Regions from separate parts of the Paenibacillus sp. P3E genome, predicted to be linked through region 2. Evidence: riboswitches for the same ligand, from Rfam matches in the RefSeq annotation. Region 2 holds a riboswitch; the other holds the start of a gene.
The links. A riboswitch is a leader RNA that binds a small molecule or an ion and turns the genes downstream of it on or off. The one in region 2 is predicted to bind S-adenosylmethionine.
Positions count from the first base shown of each region.

Region 1: linked by a shared signal. The riboswitch ahead of A3842_RS24535 (methionine ABC transporter ATP-binding protein) and the one ahead of metA (homoserine O-acetyltransferase MetA) in region 2 are both predicted to bind S-adenosylmethionine.

Region 1 covers NZ_LVWH01000198.1:108,193-115,819, forward strand. The annotation lists gene A3842_RS24525 (MetQ/NlpA family ABC transporter substrate-binding protein) at 1-847, opposite strand, end outside; gene A3842_RS24530 (methionine ABC transporter permease) at 907-1,575, opposite strand; gene A3842_RS24535 (methionine ABC transporter ATP-binding protein) at 1,575-2,591, opposite strand; SAM riboswitch class I at 2,690-2,832, opposite strand; gene A3842_RS24540 (Cthe_2314 family HEPN domain-containing protein) at 2,908-3,669, opposite strand; gene A3842_RS24545 (UbiD family decarboxylase) at 3,682-5,451, opposite strand; gene A3842_RS24550 (COX15/CtaA family protein) at 5,507-6,433, opposite strand; gene A3842_RS24555 (thioredoxin family protein) at 6,655-6,999, opposite strand; gene A3842_RS24560 (putative polysaccharide biosynthesis protein) at 7,117-7,627, opposite strand, start outside.
Region 2 covers NZ_LVWH01000192.1:27,576-35,202, reverse strand. The annotation lists gene mqnC (cyclic dehypoxanthinyl futalosine synthase) at 1-534, opposite strand, end outside; gene A3842_RS23095 (aminotransferase class I/II-fold pyridoxal phosphate-dependent enzyme) at 784-1,950, opposite strand; gene metA (homoserine O-acetyltransferase MetA) at 2,099-3,028, opposite strand; SAM riboswitch class I at 3,116-3,254, opposite strand; gene corA (magnesium/cobalt transporter CorA) at 3,682-4,617, shown strand; gene A3842_RS23080 (1-phosphofructokinase family hexose kinase) at 4,689-5,633, opposite strand; gene A3842_RS23075 (HRDC domain-containing protein) at 5,770-6,789, opposite strand; gene A3842_RS23070 (ROK family protein) at 7,070-7,627, opposite strand, start outside.

The sequences.
Region 1 (7,627 bases), on a different contig from region 2:
CCTTTTCAATAAAGGCTTTGGCTTCCGGAGAAGTCAGTGCTGCAGCCAGCTTCTGAATGGCATCAGAGTCCTTGTTGTCAGGACGGGCTACCAGCAGGTTGGCATACGGAGAATCTGCTCCTTCGATAAACAATGCGTCTTTGGTTGGAACAAGGCCTGCCTCCAGCGCATAGTTGGTGTTGATCAGGGCCAGATCTACTTCATCCAGCTGGCGGGGAAGCATAGCGGCTTCCAATTCCACGATTTTCAGGTTCTTTTTGTTCTCGGTGATATCTGCTGTGGTGGAAGCGATATTGGTATCGTCCTTCAAAGTGATCAGGCCATTTTTGGCCATCAGGATCAAGGCGCGTCCACCGTTGGTGGCATCGTTCGGAATCGCTACTTTTGCGCCGTCAGCCAGCTCATCGATCGATTTGATTTTTTTGGAGTAGGCACCAAAGGGTTCAACGTGAACTGCCGTAACGGATACCAGATCCGTGCCGTTCTTTTGGTTCTGGTCATCCAGGTAAGGCTTGTGCTGGAAGAAGTTGGCGTCCAGTTCTTTCTCGGCCAGCTGTGTATTGGGCAGGATATAGTCCGTGAATTCTTTGATTTCCAGTTTGATGCCTTGCTTTTCAAGAAGCGGGGCAATTGCCTTTAGAATTTCCGCATGCGGTTTCGGGGATGCGCCAATCACCAGCGTTACCGGTTCAGCAGACGGCTCGGTTGACGGCTCTGTGGATGCATTCGCAGCCGGGGCCTTCGTAGCCGCAGAGTTCGCTGCATTGTTGGTATTATTGTTGTTGCCGCAGGCTGCCAGCACCAAAACCAAGGTCAAGCTGAAGAATGTGAGCAGTACTTTTTTCATCTGTAAATCCCCCTCTATTGTGTATGTGTGTATGAATAAGGCTTGTATATGGAAGTACCTTATTTCCGGGTAAAATGTTGAACCAGCCGGTCACCGGCCATTTGCAGCAGCTGCACGAGAATCACCATTAGCGCTACCGAGATTATCATGACTTCCTTCTCATAGCGGTAATAGCCGTATCGGATAGCCAGGTCACCCAGACCTCCGCCGCCGATCATCCCCGACATCGCTGTGTATGAAACTAATGTAACAATGGTAATGGTCACTCCGGCTAGCAGACCTGGACGGGCTTCCGGCAAAAGCACGCGCCAGACGATTTGTCCGGTAGTAGCCCCCATCCCTTGCGCCGCTTCGATCACGCCCCGGTCCACCTCGCGTAGAGCCGTTTCCACCAGCCGGGCGAAAAACGGAGCAGCACCGATTACCAGCGCCGGAATGGTTCCCAGAACACCGATTGAAGTTCCCATGATGCTTTTGCTCAAAGGAATCAAGGCGACCATCAGGATAATGAAAGGCACGGAACGCAGGATATTCACCACGAAAGATAATACCGAGTAAACCAACCTGATAATATAGTTATTTGATCTTCCCCATAAATATAACACAATTCCGAGTGGTAAACCAAGAATAATTGTGAAAATTCCGGAATAAGCCAACATTCGTAGTGTAGCTATGCCCGCATCCAGCATTTCTTCCCAGTTAATTTCGTTAAAATTCAAATTCCCCATTAGCCGAACACCTCCACATCAAGACCTTGCGCTGTCAGTTCGGCAAGAGTTGCCTCAACCGCTTCCAAGCTGCCTTCAAAGCGAACCAGGAGCTGGCCGTATGGTACATCCTTGATCGTTGATATCGTTCCCTGAAGAATGGCAAAGTCCACACCCGTTCTCCGGACCACATGGGAGAGCGTGGATTCATAGGTCTTTTGTCCAAGGAATGTGATTTTGACGGATGTACTGTACTGTCCATGTACTGCATCCAGCGCTACACGAAGCGGACCTTCATGCTGGTGTTCACTGCGGATAAAATCCTTCGTCACTTCATGCTGCGGCTTCAGGAATACCGTGGCTACCTCGCCTTGCTCGACTATTCCCCCGCCATGTATCACTGCAACCCGGTCGCAAATACTCTGAATGACATGCATTTCATGGGTAATCAGCACGATGGTCAGATGAAACTTCCGGTTGATGTCCAGCAGCAGCCGCAGGATTGAATCGGTCGTCTGCGGGTCCAGTGCCGAGGTAGCTTCATCGCATAGCAGCACATCGGGGTCACTGGCTAGGGCCCTCGCGACGCCAACCCGCTGCTTTTGCCCTCCCGATAGCTGGGCCGGGTATTTACGGCTGTGCTCTTCAAGACCTACGAGCGACAGCAGACCCAGAACCTTCTGTTCAATCTGTGCCTTGGGTGTTCCCGACAGCCGCAGCGGAAATGCAATGTTATCGTACACCGTCGCGGAAGACAGCAGATTAAAATGCTGAAAGATCATACCGATCTTGCGGCGCCGTTCCTGAAGCTGTCCTTGACTGAGTGAGGTCAATTCCACTCCGTCCACCCATACTTCGCCTTCCGTCGGGCGCTCCAGCAGGTTGATGCAGCGGATCAATGTACTTTTACCGGCACCCGAGTGGCCGATGACTCCAAAAATCTCCCCTTTTTGAATCGACAGGTTCAGTCCGGAGAGCGCCGTTGCAGCTTTGCTGCCTTTTCCGTATACCTTGGTCAAACCTTTCAGCTCTATCAAACCATTTGTCCTCCCCAAGTAACCCATATGAAAACCAAAAAGACCTCTTACGATCATTTGCAGATCGAAAGAGGCCCTGTGATTGTACTAACCATGCCTTCTCATCTGCCAACGACCGCAAACCACGCGGCATTGTAGGAATTAGCACCATGACATTTGAAGAGAGCGACGAGTATCGCTTCGCCTACAAATCGGTTGCCGGGCTTCATCGGGCCTATCCCTCCGCCGCTCTCGATAAGAGTTTATTATGAAATTAGTTCCCGCAACATGTAAGCTGCTAATGTAAGCTCAAGTATAGTAAGTTTAAGTTTTTTTGTCAAAGGGAACTTTTTACTGAGGAAGAAGGCCCGGGCTTTAGATTGGCGGCGATTTTGCTCTTATGCCACTGCTCATTGCTGTATCTGAATGCTGCTGCCAAGGTCTTACATGCCATTTCAAGGCTCTGCTTCAAATCCTCAAGATGGCTATCCAGATCCTCCAAATGAATTCTGTCATGAAGTCCCTGATGCCGCTGCCACAGATCATCCTGCATTTCAGCATTCATGTAATGGATCTCGGCGTTACGGCGCTTGCGCAGATTCTCCAGCGGCTCCCGGTAGGAATGCTTAATTCCCTCCAGTTCATTAGCCAGTTCTGTATGCTGCTTAAGTAAATGAAACTGGCGAAGCACTGTAAAATAGGAGAAATGGGCTTTGACCTTGCTGGTGTTCAGATCGTACAGACTGTTGAGCACCGTACCCAGCTTGTCGAGCAGTGAAAACACACGAATGAAGCCATCTTTATAAAAATAAACATATCTCGCATATTCACCCTGCTCCATAGGGGACATATCATCCATGTAACCCGCTACAACGGATTTGCGGAAAAAGGCAGCCGCGAACCAGCTTTGCTCCAGCTCGTCCAGTGAAGAGATTAGACCGCGCGTCCAGATTTCAAGCTTGCGGTATTCGTGGTTACGGTCTTCATGCAGGTTCATGTCCTTGCGCAGCATGGATGCGAGCCTGGCCATATTGTCCATCGCTTCAGCCAGCACACCGCTGTTCTCACGGGGCGGCTCTCCGAGTAATATCCGCAGCATCCTGTAACCTCCTCAGTGTGGGAAATAGCTTTTCCAGTTGCGGTCAACCCGCTGAACAATATCCTCGCGCGGAATCAGCTCCTCCGGATACTCCCGTTTCATTCTGGCATCGATCACAAGGGGCAGCTTATAGCCGATATGATGGCGTTTGATCTCACATTCGGCGTATATATCACTGGCCGGATCGAACCTTGTGAACACCGTCCACAGAAAAGAGGTTTGAGTCCGTACTGTATCTGCGGCGTTATCCACCACTATCACGAGCGGCCAGGCCGTTTCCTGGGCTCGCAGAACAGCGACTAGCCGGGACGCAAGTTCAGGATCTTCTTCATAGGATGCACCGGAAACGGCTAAACATCCCCGGCAGTAAGGAATTGCCTGTGAGACACCCGGAATTAGTCCTTCTGTGTATGCATAAGGAAGCTCACGTACTGGACTTCCCACTCCTACCATTATAGCCTTGCTGCTATTGTTCAATGGATTCACCGGATGCCCTTGCTCATGCTGGGAGACATTGCTGTATACCATAAGATCCGAGGCGGGATTGAAGCGCTCCAGTACGTTCTCCAGCAGTCTCGGGAAATCGGTCAGCTCGACCGGCTCATCAGTCAGCAGCAGGAATTTGGTTAAGGACAGCTGGCCTTCCCCCAGAATCCGGTAGGCTGATACCATCGCTTCGTTAGGGTAGCTCTCTCTCACGACAGCAGACACCAGGGAATGCGGACCGCATTCCGAGTACTCCCACAGTGCTTTGACGGACGGCATTAGCAGCGGATACACCGGAGCCAGCAGCCGCTGTATGTACTCCCTGAGGTAGTAATCTTCCTGGTGTGGTTTGCCGACGATAGTTGCCGGATAGATGGCATCCTTCCGGTGCCAAATCCGCTGAACGTGCATGACCGGGAAATCGCGGGGTTTGGAGTAATAACCATAGTGATTACCGAATGGTCCGTCCGTATGACGCTCTTGGGGCGTGACCAGTCCGCGAATGGCAAATTCCGCTTCAGCGGGAATCCGGTGCCCGCCCATCGGGTCCTTGACCATCTGCAGCTTTCGGCCCAGCACCAGAGAGGCTAGCATCAGCTCCGGTATCCGTTCCTGTACTGGAGCCGCTGCTGCGGCAATCAATGCCGGAGGCCCGCCTAAAAAGACGGATACCGGAAGGGTCTCTCCGAGCAGTTCCGCCTCCCGGTGATGGAAGCTGCCTCCTTTATGCTTTTGCCAATGCACTCCCACCTTGCTGTCATCATACATTTGAATCCGGTATATCCCAAGGTTATGGTCATTCGGCTGAGTAATGCTCTCTGTATAGACAATGGGCAGAAGGATCGATGGTCCTCCCTCCTCCTGCCAGCTGGTGATGCGGGGCAGCTCCTTAAGCGGATCCGTACTGCGGCAGACGCCAAGTACCGGGGCTTCTCCCTGCGGTACATTCCGGGTTCCCACCTTAAGCAGGTCCAGGAGCAGCCGTTTTTCCTTCCATATCCCGGACGCTGTTGGCGGCAGCAGTGTTTCGGCTGCACTCACCATCGTCTTCATCAGCTGCTCCGGACGCGTTCCGAAGGCCTGATTGGCCCGGCGGACCGTCCCGAAGAGATTGGTTGCCACCGGAAACGGTGTTCCGGTTACATTCGTAAAGAGCAAAGCCGGCCCTTCCTCTTCTACGACACGCCGATGTATCTCTGCAAGCTCCAAATAAGGATCCACCGGAGCATCAATCACGGCAATATCCTTATCCCGGCGGAGCTGTTCAATCCATTGACGCAAATTTCCGTATCCCACTATATCGTTCCTCCTCAAACAGGGCGTTATCTCGCAAAAGTTTGATGAGCGTAGACTATTTATTCGCTCTTTCCAGCTGCCATACGCGCACACTCATGTAGCACAGAACACCGAAGAGTCCGGCAATCAGGAGGATATGCGCCAGTGCGGCAAAAATGTACAGCCGTTCATTATATAGGGTATGAACAACAGCAGCACCGCTGAATACCTGAAGCAGACACAGAACAACAGCAGCACTACCAAGTGCCCTCAGCTCAGGCAGAGCTTTATGTTTCCAGAAGGCTAAATGTCCCAGGCAAGCGATCAGGAGAAACAGCAATGCCGCTGCAACCCTATGCGTGAACACAATGCCCACACCGCCAGACAGCTCCGGTATCCATTCCCCGTTACAGAGCGGCCACCCGGAGCAGCCTCCCTGGGAATCCGTATGGCTGACATAGGCCCCAATATAAACCACTATATAAGAATATAACGCAGCCGCCCATGTTAAGTTGCGGAAGCCTTTGCTGACACGCGGTCCCGGAAGAGGCGGATTATCCCCCAGCGCATGCCGCCTTTTCGACCCGAGCGCAAGCATCAGCGAGCTGGCAAAAGCGATCAGGGAGAAGCCCATATGCAGTGCCATCACCGCAGCCGACTGCGATTTAATCACCGCAAGCGCTCCCATTCCTCCCTGCACCACCACAAATAAAAGCGTCAGCAGAGCGTACACCATCAGATCTCTCCGTTTACGCGCATAACGCCAAAAGGCCAGCATCGAGACAAGGGACATCAGGCCAGCCAGCCCGCTAAATAAACGATGGGTGTATTCGATTAGAGAACCTAGCGTATAGGCAGGAATCAGCTTTCCGTGACAGAGTGGCCATTCATTGCCGCATTCCAGTCCCGAACCGGTTTTGGTAACTACTGCACCACCGAGAAGCGCCAAAAACATGATTAGACAAGTGATGTAGCTGAGCCATTTCAATTGATTCATCGTCAATGAGATCACCCGCAATTTTCTAGGAATGATTGGGATAAGTGCCTGTTGAACAGCTATGTAGCGATTTAATCAAGTGGAAAAGGCTTCGCCGTCCTTTTAAGGGACGGAATCCGTTTCAGCGAGAAATAGAAGGATGATTTATAGCGTGAAACCTATAAATCCTTATATTTTTAGAAAAAACACCGCTTTTGCTCGGGTAGGGCGAAAGCGGTGCATCGTTATTACTTGTGTATAGTCAGATAAACTTCAAGCGCCCTGTCCAGAAAGCTCTCAATCTCTTCACGGGACTTACGCAGCTTGTTGACAAACCTCACTAGCTCGCGTCCATCCGTATATGCAACAAAGCTGGGGATCCCAAGAATGTTTTGTTCTTGGCTGACATCGCCTACAGCGTCAACATCCACTTCAACCAGCGTGAGACGATCCGTGTATTTCTGTTCCACCTCAGGCATGAACGGGTCAATGAACTTGCAGTCCGAGCACCAATCGGCCTTGAAGATAGCTACGGTCAGACGGGGCGATTGAATCGACACCTGAAATTCCGCAGGGGAAGTAATTTTATCCATGAACTGAACAGTCCCTTCTTAAGTTAAGAGTAAGCGCCTGTTATATGTTCTTTAAGTGAAGCAAATTGTACGGAATAAGTCAAATAAAAAAGACAGAATAAGACAATTATCATAGAATTATTGTTCGGAACGGATACGTTCAGGCTGCAGCTTCATGAGCGGACCCAACACCTTCTGCAGTGGCCGCGGATAACCGGCGATTTCCTGACGGCTCAGCACCCCCAGAACAATAAGCAGTACCAGATAGATGACAACTACAGTTACACCTACAACAAGACAGGTAATCAAGAAAGCCACCCGGGCAGGCATCATATGGGTAAGAATTAGACCTGCTTCATTCAGTCCGTAACCGATCCCGCCTGAGGCCAACACAGCAACCGCGAACCCGCCCCAGCGTCTGCCAAGGATCTCGAAAGGAACGATGGACTTGAGCATTCTCAGGTTAAGCTGCGTAATCACAATGAAGCACAGAGCCGTTGCTGCAATAATGCCGTAAATGCCGAAAAAGCGGCTGAGGATAAAGTTCGAGCCAAGCTTAACGAGCAGGCCAGTCAGCACATAGTACATAGAAATCCGTGCTTTCCCCATACCGAGTAGAATGGAGTTGGTCGTCATCATGGTAATCTGG
Region 2 (7,627 bases):
AATTTCTGCACCACCGCCGGGAAGGGAGTCCAGGCCTGCCGCATGAATCTCGCGGACCACCTGTTCCAGCGGCAGACCGGATACTTCGACCATTTTCATAATCTCCGCAGGAGAGAAGGAATGCATAGTGATCTCCGGGAACCGCTGCTTAATTCCGCGCAGTAAATCCGTATAGTAGCTGAATGGCAGGTTCGGGTTGGTTCCGCCCTGCATCAGGATTTCCGTTCCGTTGACGTCGATGGTTTCCTGGATTTTCTGAAAAATCGTCTCGTCCGGAAGCACATAACCTTCCTCCGAGCCCGGTTTCCGGTAAAAGGCGCAGAAACGGCAGTACACATCACATACATTCGTATAATTAATATTGCGGCCAATCACAAATGTAGCCAGCGGGTCTGGATGCCAGCGTTTCATGATGATATCAGCGGCAGCGCCCATTTTCTCAATTTCGTTGCTCTCGAACAGCCGAATCGTGTCCTCCAGGCCAAGACGTTCACCCTTCAGCGTTTTGTCCAGAATCAGATCTATCGCACTCATCGTTCGCAGCCTCCTTTTTATGCCCATACTATATAAGAATGGATAAATAAAATTTGTACAACTTTTAAATAAGCTCGTTACTCCATCGTATCACAATCCGAACGGCTTGAAAAACCTTTGCCTCGCAGCGGGAACAATATTGAGACTCGATGGTGAAACACTTAAATCCATATATTCTAAAAAAAAGCAGCCTCCGCTTTGAGGCTGCTGCCAAGTTCATTATTCAGCTGCCATAGTCTGAACGGATGCTTACTCCAGCTCGGCCCGGGCAGCTTCCAGCGCCTGACCAAGATCTGCAATCAGGTCGTCCACATGCTCAATGCCTACAGAGAAGCGCAGCAGACGGTCATCCACGCCGACCGCATCGCGGATTTCCACCGGAATGTCGGCATGGGTCTGGACCGCCGGATAGGTCATCAGTGACTCCACGCCGCCCAGACTCTCGGCGAAGGCGATCAGACGGATATGGCGCAGCAGCGGCTCGACATATCTGGCGTCTTTTACCTTGAAGGAGAAGATTCCGGTGTTGCCTGAGGACTGGCGGTTCTGAATCTCATAGCCGGGATGATCAGGCAGTCCGGGGTGGAACACCTCAGCGATGGCTGGATGCTCGAGTAAATAGCGGGCCATCGCCAGGGCATTGCTCTCATGTCGCTCCATACGCAGAGCAAGTGTCTTCATCCCCTTCATTAGCTGGTAGCTGTCGTTCGGCGCAAGCACTGCCCCCAGTGAATTATGAAGAATTGCCATTTCTGCAGAGAGCTCGGTGCCTTTGGTTACAATCAGTCCGGCGAGGACATCGTTATGCCCCCCCAAATATTTGGTTGCGCTATGAACGATGATATCTGCTCCCAGCTCCAGCGGCCGCTGGAAAAAGGGAGTCAACAGCGTATTATCGACAATGGTGAGCAGCCCATGACGGCGTGACCATGTACAGACCGCTTCAATATCCGTAATCATCATCAGCGGATTGGTAGGCGTTTCAATAAATACAGCCTTGGTATTCGAACGCCGTGAAGCCTCCAGCCCGTCCAGATCATTCGTATCCACATAGGAAGCGCTGATGCCATATTTGGAGAGTATCCGTTCAAGCAGACGGTAGGTTCCGCCATACAGGTCCAGCGAAACCACCAGATGGTCACCCTGTCCAAACAAGGCAAACACTGTCGTCAGCGCCCCCATTCCAGAGCTGCAGGCAAAAGCCGCGTCGCCCGATTCCAGCTGTGCCGCAGCTTCTTCCAGCACCGAGCGGGTAGGATTCTTGGTACGGATATAATCAAACCCCGTGCTCTGCCCGAGTCTGGGGTGACGGAATGCCGTCGCGTTGTAAATCGGATAATTAACCGCTCCTGTAGCCGGGTCCTCCAGTGAACCTATCTGTGCCAATCTGCTCTCAATCCTCAGTTTCTCATCCATTGCTGCTGCCTCCTAAGTGTGATGTATGCGCAAATCTCTTCTATATATCAAGCAGTAATGGCTTCGCTGTCCTATAAAAAGGATGGTACCATTTCAGTGAGGAATAGAAGGATAATCGATAGCGTGAAATATATAGAATCTTATATTTTTAAAATACTAAATAATCAGCCTGGTCTATATCGTAAGGGGTCTCCTGGTATACATAGTAATTGAGCCAATTAGCGAATAATAAGTTGGCATGGGCACGCCAGACAGCCGGCGGTGTGCGCTGCGGGTCATCCTGCGGATAGTAGTGCTTCGGAATGGCAATGTCCATCCCTTTGGCAATATCCCGGTCATACTCCCATTTTAACGAAAATGGATCATATTCAGAATGTCCGGTCACAAAAATTTGTTTTCCGTCAAGCGTTGAAACCAGATACACTCCGGCTTCCTCGGATTCGGCAAGAATCTGCAGCTCGGGATTCGCAAGAATATCTTCACGCGAGACATCCGTGTGCCGGGAATGCGGAACATGGAACACCTCGTCAAAGCCGCGCAGCAGCTTCACGTTAGTATGGCTCACGGTGTGCGGAAAAACGCCAAAACATTTCTCGTCCAGATCAACCTTGCGTACGCCGAAGTGATGATACAGCCCGGCTTGTGCCGCCCAACAGATATGCATGGTCGAGGTCACATTGTGCTTGCTCCATTCAAATATTCCCTTAAGCTCTTCCCAGTAGTTCACATCTTCGAACTCCAGCTGCTCCACCGGAGCGCCGGTTACAATCAGCCCGTCAAAACGGCGGTCGCTGATCTCATCAAAGGTTTTGTAAAAACTCTTCAAATGTTCTGCCGAAGTGTTCTTCGAGGTATGGGAGCTCGGGTGCAGTAGCACAACATCTACCTGAAGCGGTGAATTCCCGACCAGACGCAGCAGCTGTGTCTCTGTGGTTTCCTTGGTAGGCATCAAATTCAGGATGGCGATTCGCAGCGGGCGGATGTCCTGGTGGAAGGCCTGGCTTTCATCCATTACAAAAATGTTTTCTCCGGACAAAACTTCTTTCGCCGGCAGACTGTCGGGAATTTTAATTGGCATATCAGTTTCCACTCCTTCATTGAGCTGAATATAAAAAAGACCTTTCTCGGGCGAGAAAGGTCATATATCTGTTAGTCATATGCGCCTCTCTCATCTGCCAGAGAACTTGAGCCAAGCAGCCTGAAAGGCTTACCTGCAAAAGCTTCCGCAAGAATTAGCACCGTGCGTTCACACGCCGGTTGCCGGGTTTCATCGGGCTAGTCCCTCCACCTGCTCTTGATAAGATTTAGCTGTATTCAATTGAGAAAAAGTCACATAACGTTAAATGCTTTTCTTAAAATTCACTTTAAATCATGAACCTCCTTTTCGTCAAGTCCATACAATGCTAATGGGTCCTTTACAGCCTCAAGAATTTAGCTTGAAAGACCTATACCCGGAGGTTATACTAGACAAGGGTTTCAAAGGCCCTACCTGACGAAAAGAAGAGGTGAGAGAAGAATGGAAGGCGACCCGAGTTCGCAGTTAAGCGTCCAGAAAGAGCAACCACACAGGATTAACATCAGCTTGCCGGCGGCGGGAGCATTTCTTCTTCATGCCCTCGAACTGTCATTTGGCCTCATGGATTGACCGTACCTCCGGCCAAGCTGATTTTTCCCTGTGCCTATATTAGCACAGACCCTGGAGAAGACTAGGGTCAAGAGGAGTGGAATCAGATGAAAATCCGGTTGGTAAACGCAGGAGTTTTTACCCCTGTGGATGACATTGAAGAAACATTGACTGTCCCCGCAGAGGGATTTTATTGGATTGATGCGGATGTTGAGGATCTGGAGCTGCTTCAGCCTTTGTATAATCTGCATGATTTAGCCGTGGAGGACTGCCTCAGTGAAGAGGATCAGCGCCCGAAGCTTGAAATTTACGAAAGCCATTATTTTATTGTAGTTAACAGCATCCGTTTTGATGATGAGGAGATTTTCCTCCGTGCACTCAACGTGTTTCTGGGCAGACATTTCATTATTACCGTGACCAAGCAAAAGATTCACGAGCTGCGCGTGCTGAAGCCCGTTCTGTGGGAGCAGGAAGTCAGCGAGCCGGACCGGTTCCTCTATCTGCTGATCGACCTTGTCGTAGACAACTTTTTCTCCGTCGGTGACCGGATTGAAGCGCGGATTGAGAAACTCGAAGAGGATATCCTGATGCACACCAAGAAATCGCATTTGAGCGAGATCATCGGTCTGCGGAGTGAAATTCTCTGGTTGAAGAAAATGCTGGGACCACAGAAGGAAGTTATCAACACACTTAACAAAAAAGACCTCCGTCTGATCGATGATCAGCTGCAGAAGTATTTTAGCGATATTTATGAAAATGCGGTCAAGATCTCTGAAACCTTTGAAACGTACCGCGATCTCATGGGGAACTTACGTGAAGCTTACCAATCCAGTATCGCCAACCGTGCCAATGAGATCATGAGAGTCTTCACCGCCATTACCACTATATTCATGCCGCTGACGGTCATCACCGGGATCTACGGGATGAACTTTGATAATATTCCTGAAATCCATACCCGGTACGGCTACTATGGAGTCATTGCCGTCATGGTTACACTTGGCTGCGGGATGCTGGTTATATTCCGTAAAAAGGAATGGCTATGAATCATACTGGACGAATAAGCAGGACGAAGGCCCCCTATACCGCATGGTAAGGAAGCCTTCGTCTTTTTGGTTTACTTTAGAGCTTCTGCATCTGCCGCCTCTATTTGCGCGAACAATCGTTCCGCATCTCCGCGTTTACACAGCTGACGCTCAGGGTTCATTACGGCCGCCGCTCCAGAGGCGATTCCGAATTGAACGGCCCGGCGCAGCGGCCAGCCCCGTTCCAGGCTGTAGACCAGCCCGCCTACCAGACTGTCACCGGCTCCCACCACACTCAGTACAGGAACTTCAGGGGCCTTGAGATGTTCACAGCCATCCCTTGTTATCAGCAAAGCGCCCTCGCCGCCAAGGGATACCAATACTACCTCTGTCCGTCCTTGCTCGATCAGTTCCAGCGCAGCTGCCCGAACCTCCGCATCACCTGTAATTGCGTGTCCAGCCAGCTCCTCAAGCTCACGTGCATTGGGTTTGAGCAGATATACTCCGGCATCCGCAGCCTTTTGCAGTGCTTCGCCCGAGGTATCCACAATAACCTTCGCCTGCCATGGCTTCACTGCCTCAATGACGCGGCCATAAAAATCTGCCGGACAGCCTGGAGGCAGGCTGCCGCTGGCCACAATATAGCTAGGCTTCCCGGTCAACGACTTCAATTGATCCAGGCACTGCTCCCAGTCGCCTTCAATAAAATGGGGGCCCGGCATGTCAAACCGGAACTGTTGCCCTGTGGATTCCTCCACGACAATCAGATTTTCCCGCGTCTGTCCGGAAATCGGGATCTCCTGGTGGCTGACGCCCTCCTTACCCAGCATCTCATGCAGCAGTTGCCCGTGAAGTCCGCCAGATGCATACAGAGCCAAGGACTCTCCGCCCAATCTGTGGATAGCCCGGGAGACATTGATCCCGCCACCTCCAGGTTTATAGGATGCCTCCTTGCAGCGCAGCTTGTTGTCCGGTACTACCTTGTCAATCCCTGTGCTGGCATCTACGCTGGGGTTAACCGTTAATGTTACGATCATCGGGTCTCTCTCCTTTTTACTCGGAATACATGTATTTTACTCCAAGATACAGTATTCTCCTAAAGGGAGGTCTCCATGAAGAGTGCTTCAATCAAGACACTTCCAATAATGATTCTGAAGAGGATGACCAGACTACCTAGAAATTCGTTGCCACACCTAGTTGAACCGCCTGCCCCCGCCGGTAACGGATGCGGATTAGGCGCAGCCGCTCATAGTAGACATCCAACCCTTCTGCAGGAGAGAAGCCTTCCCCATAGGCTTTGTAAAGGACAGGCTTCAGGAAGGTATCTCCCATAAGCTCGTAGGCAGTCCATACCTCGGCTTGCTCGTTGGGGGATACATCCGCCATTTCAAGTGCAATGAGTTTCTCCACGGAGTATCCGTCTTTTTCCAGTTCTTCTACAGCTTCAAGCACCTCACGGCGGCTCACACCACCCTGTGCCTTCAACTGCTCCATCCCAAGACCTTCCTCGATTCCCTGCAGCAGAACCCTTCGCAGCCGCAGCCGCTCCAGCTGCTTCTTGTATTTCAGCTCCTTCTGCTTGTACTGCCAGGCCATAAACCGCTCCTCATCAACGGCCTGATGCACCCAGCCCAGTGGAAAACTATGCTCCCGCTCTATGGCAGAGGTGATGCTCAGCCAGTCTCCGCCGTATTGCGAGGCTTTGCCCTCGCCTACACCCGGAATTTGCAGCAGCTCCTCCGGTGTACGGGGAAGAAAGGCGCTCAGCATCCGCAGCAGCCGGTTGCTGGCAAGAATGTAAGGCGCCTTCCGTTCACTGGAGGCCTTCCCCCGGCGCCAGGCGCACAACTCTTCATAGATGGATTCGTTGCCATGATGCTCGCTGAAATATTGCAGTTTCAGCTGTTCCTGATTGCGGGTGCCGGTGAGGCTGTCCTCATCGTGAAAGGAACCATCAATCAGCGGCCGATAACCGTCGCCCATCTTCACCGCGAGCTCATGCCGGTAAACGCAAAGCATCTCATTCCAGGAGCCGCCTTCATACCACAAGTTGTCTCCCATTTCCTCTGTACCGGAGAATTCACGCCAGCCAAGGCGCCAATGGCCTTCTTCTTCCCCAATCCAGAGCTGGGCGAATACCTCCTGATCGGCCCCGGATATTCTGGATAAACGGTTCATAAATACAATTTGCATCTGCATTCCCTACCTTCCTCGTCTTACAGTATGCATCATTCCCGTGCTGGCCGGATTCCGAGTTTTGCCGGACAAGCCAAAGCCCCAGGATAATAAAGGATGGCTGAAAATCTGAAGGCTATTCATCCTTAAATTTACACACAAAAAAGCACCTCTCTCACGAATTGCGTGAAAGAGGTGCTTCCTCTGGATGCTATACTGTTAATGCTTACAATACCTATTTATAGCGAAACAGTCAATCTCTTTTTATTCCGGGCAAAAATGGCTTAGCCGGCCTCCGCTACTCCCGGTCCAATGCCAGCTTAGCCAGTCCAAGCGCTCCGGAAAGACCCGCATTATCCCCAAGCTGCGGCGGAACAATATAGCTGCCGATGGCCTCATTCAGTGCAGGATGCTGAACATAGCCGCCCAGCAGCTCCTGAAGCTGTGTATGAATCAGCGGGAAAAGCTGGCTCTGCTTCATGACTCCGCCACCCATGACAATCTTCTGCGGCGAGAGAATAAGCACGTAATTCATCAGCGCATGCGCCAGATAGTGGGCTTCCATTGCCCAGGCCGGATGATCCGCCGGCAGCTCACCTGCCGGTTTGCCCCAGCGGGTGCCAATCGCCGGACCTGCCGCCAGTCCTTCCAGGCAATCGCCATGATAAGGACAAAAACCTTCAAAAGTATCTTCCGCATGGCGGCGCACAAGAATATGTCCCATTTCGGGATGAGACAAGCCATGAACAAGCTTACCTCCCACTACAGCACCAGCCCCAATTCCTGTGCCGACTGTGATATAGAGACAACTGTCCAGCCCTTGGGCCGCACCCCACTTGTATTCTCCCAGCGCCGC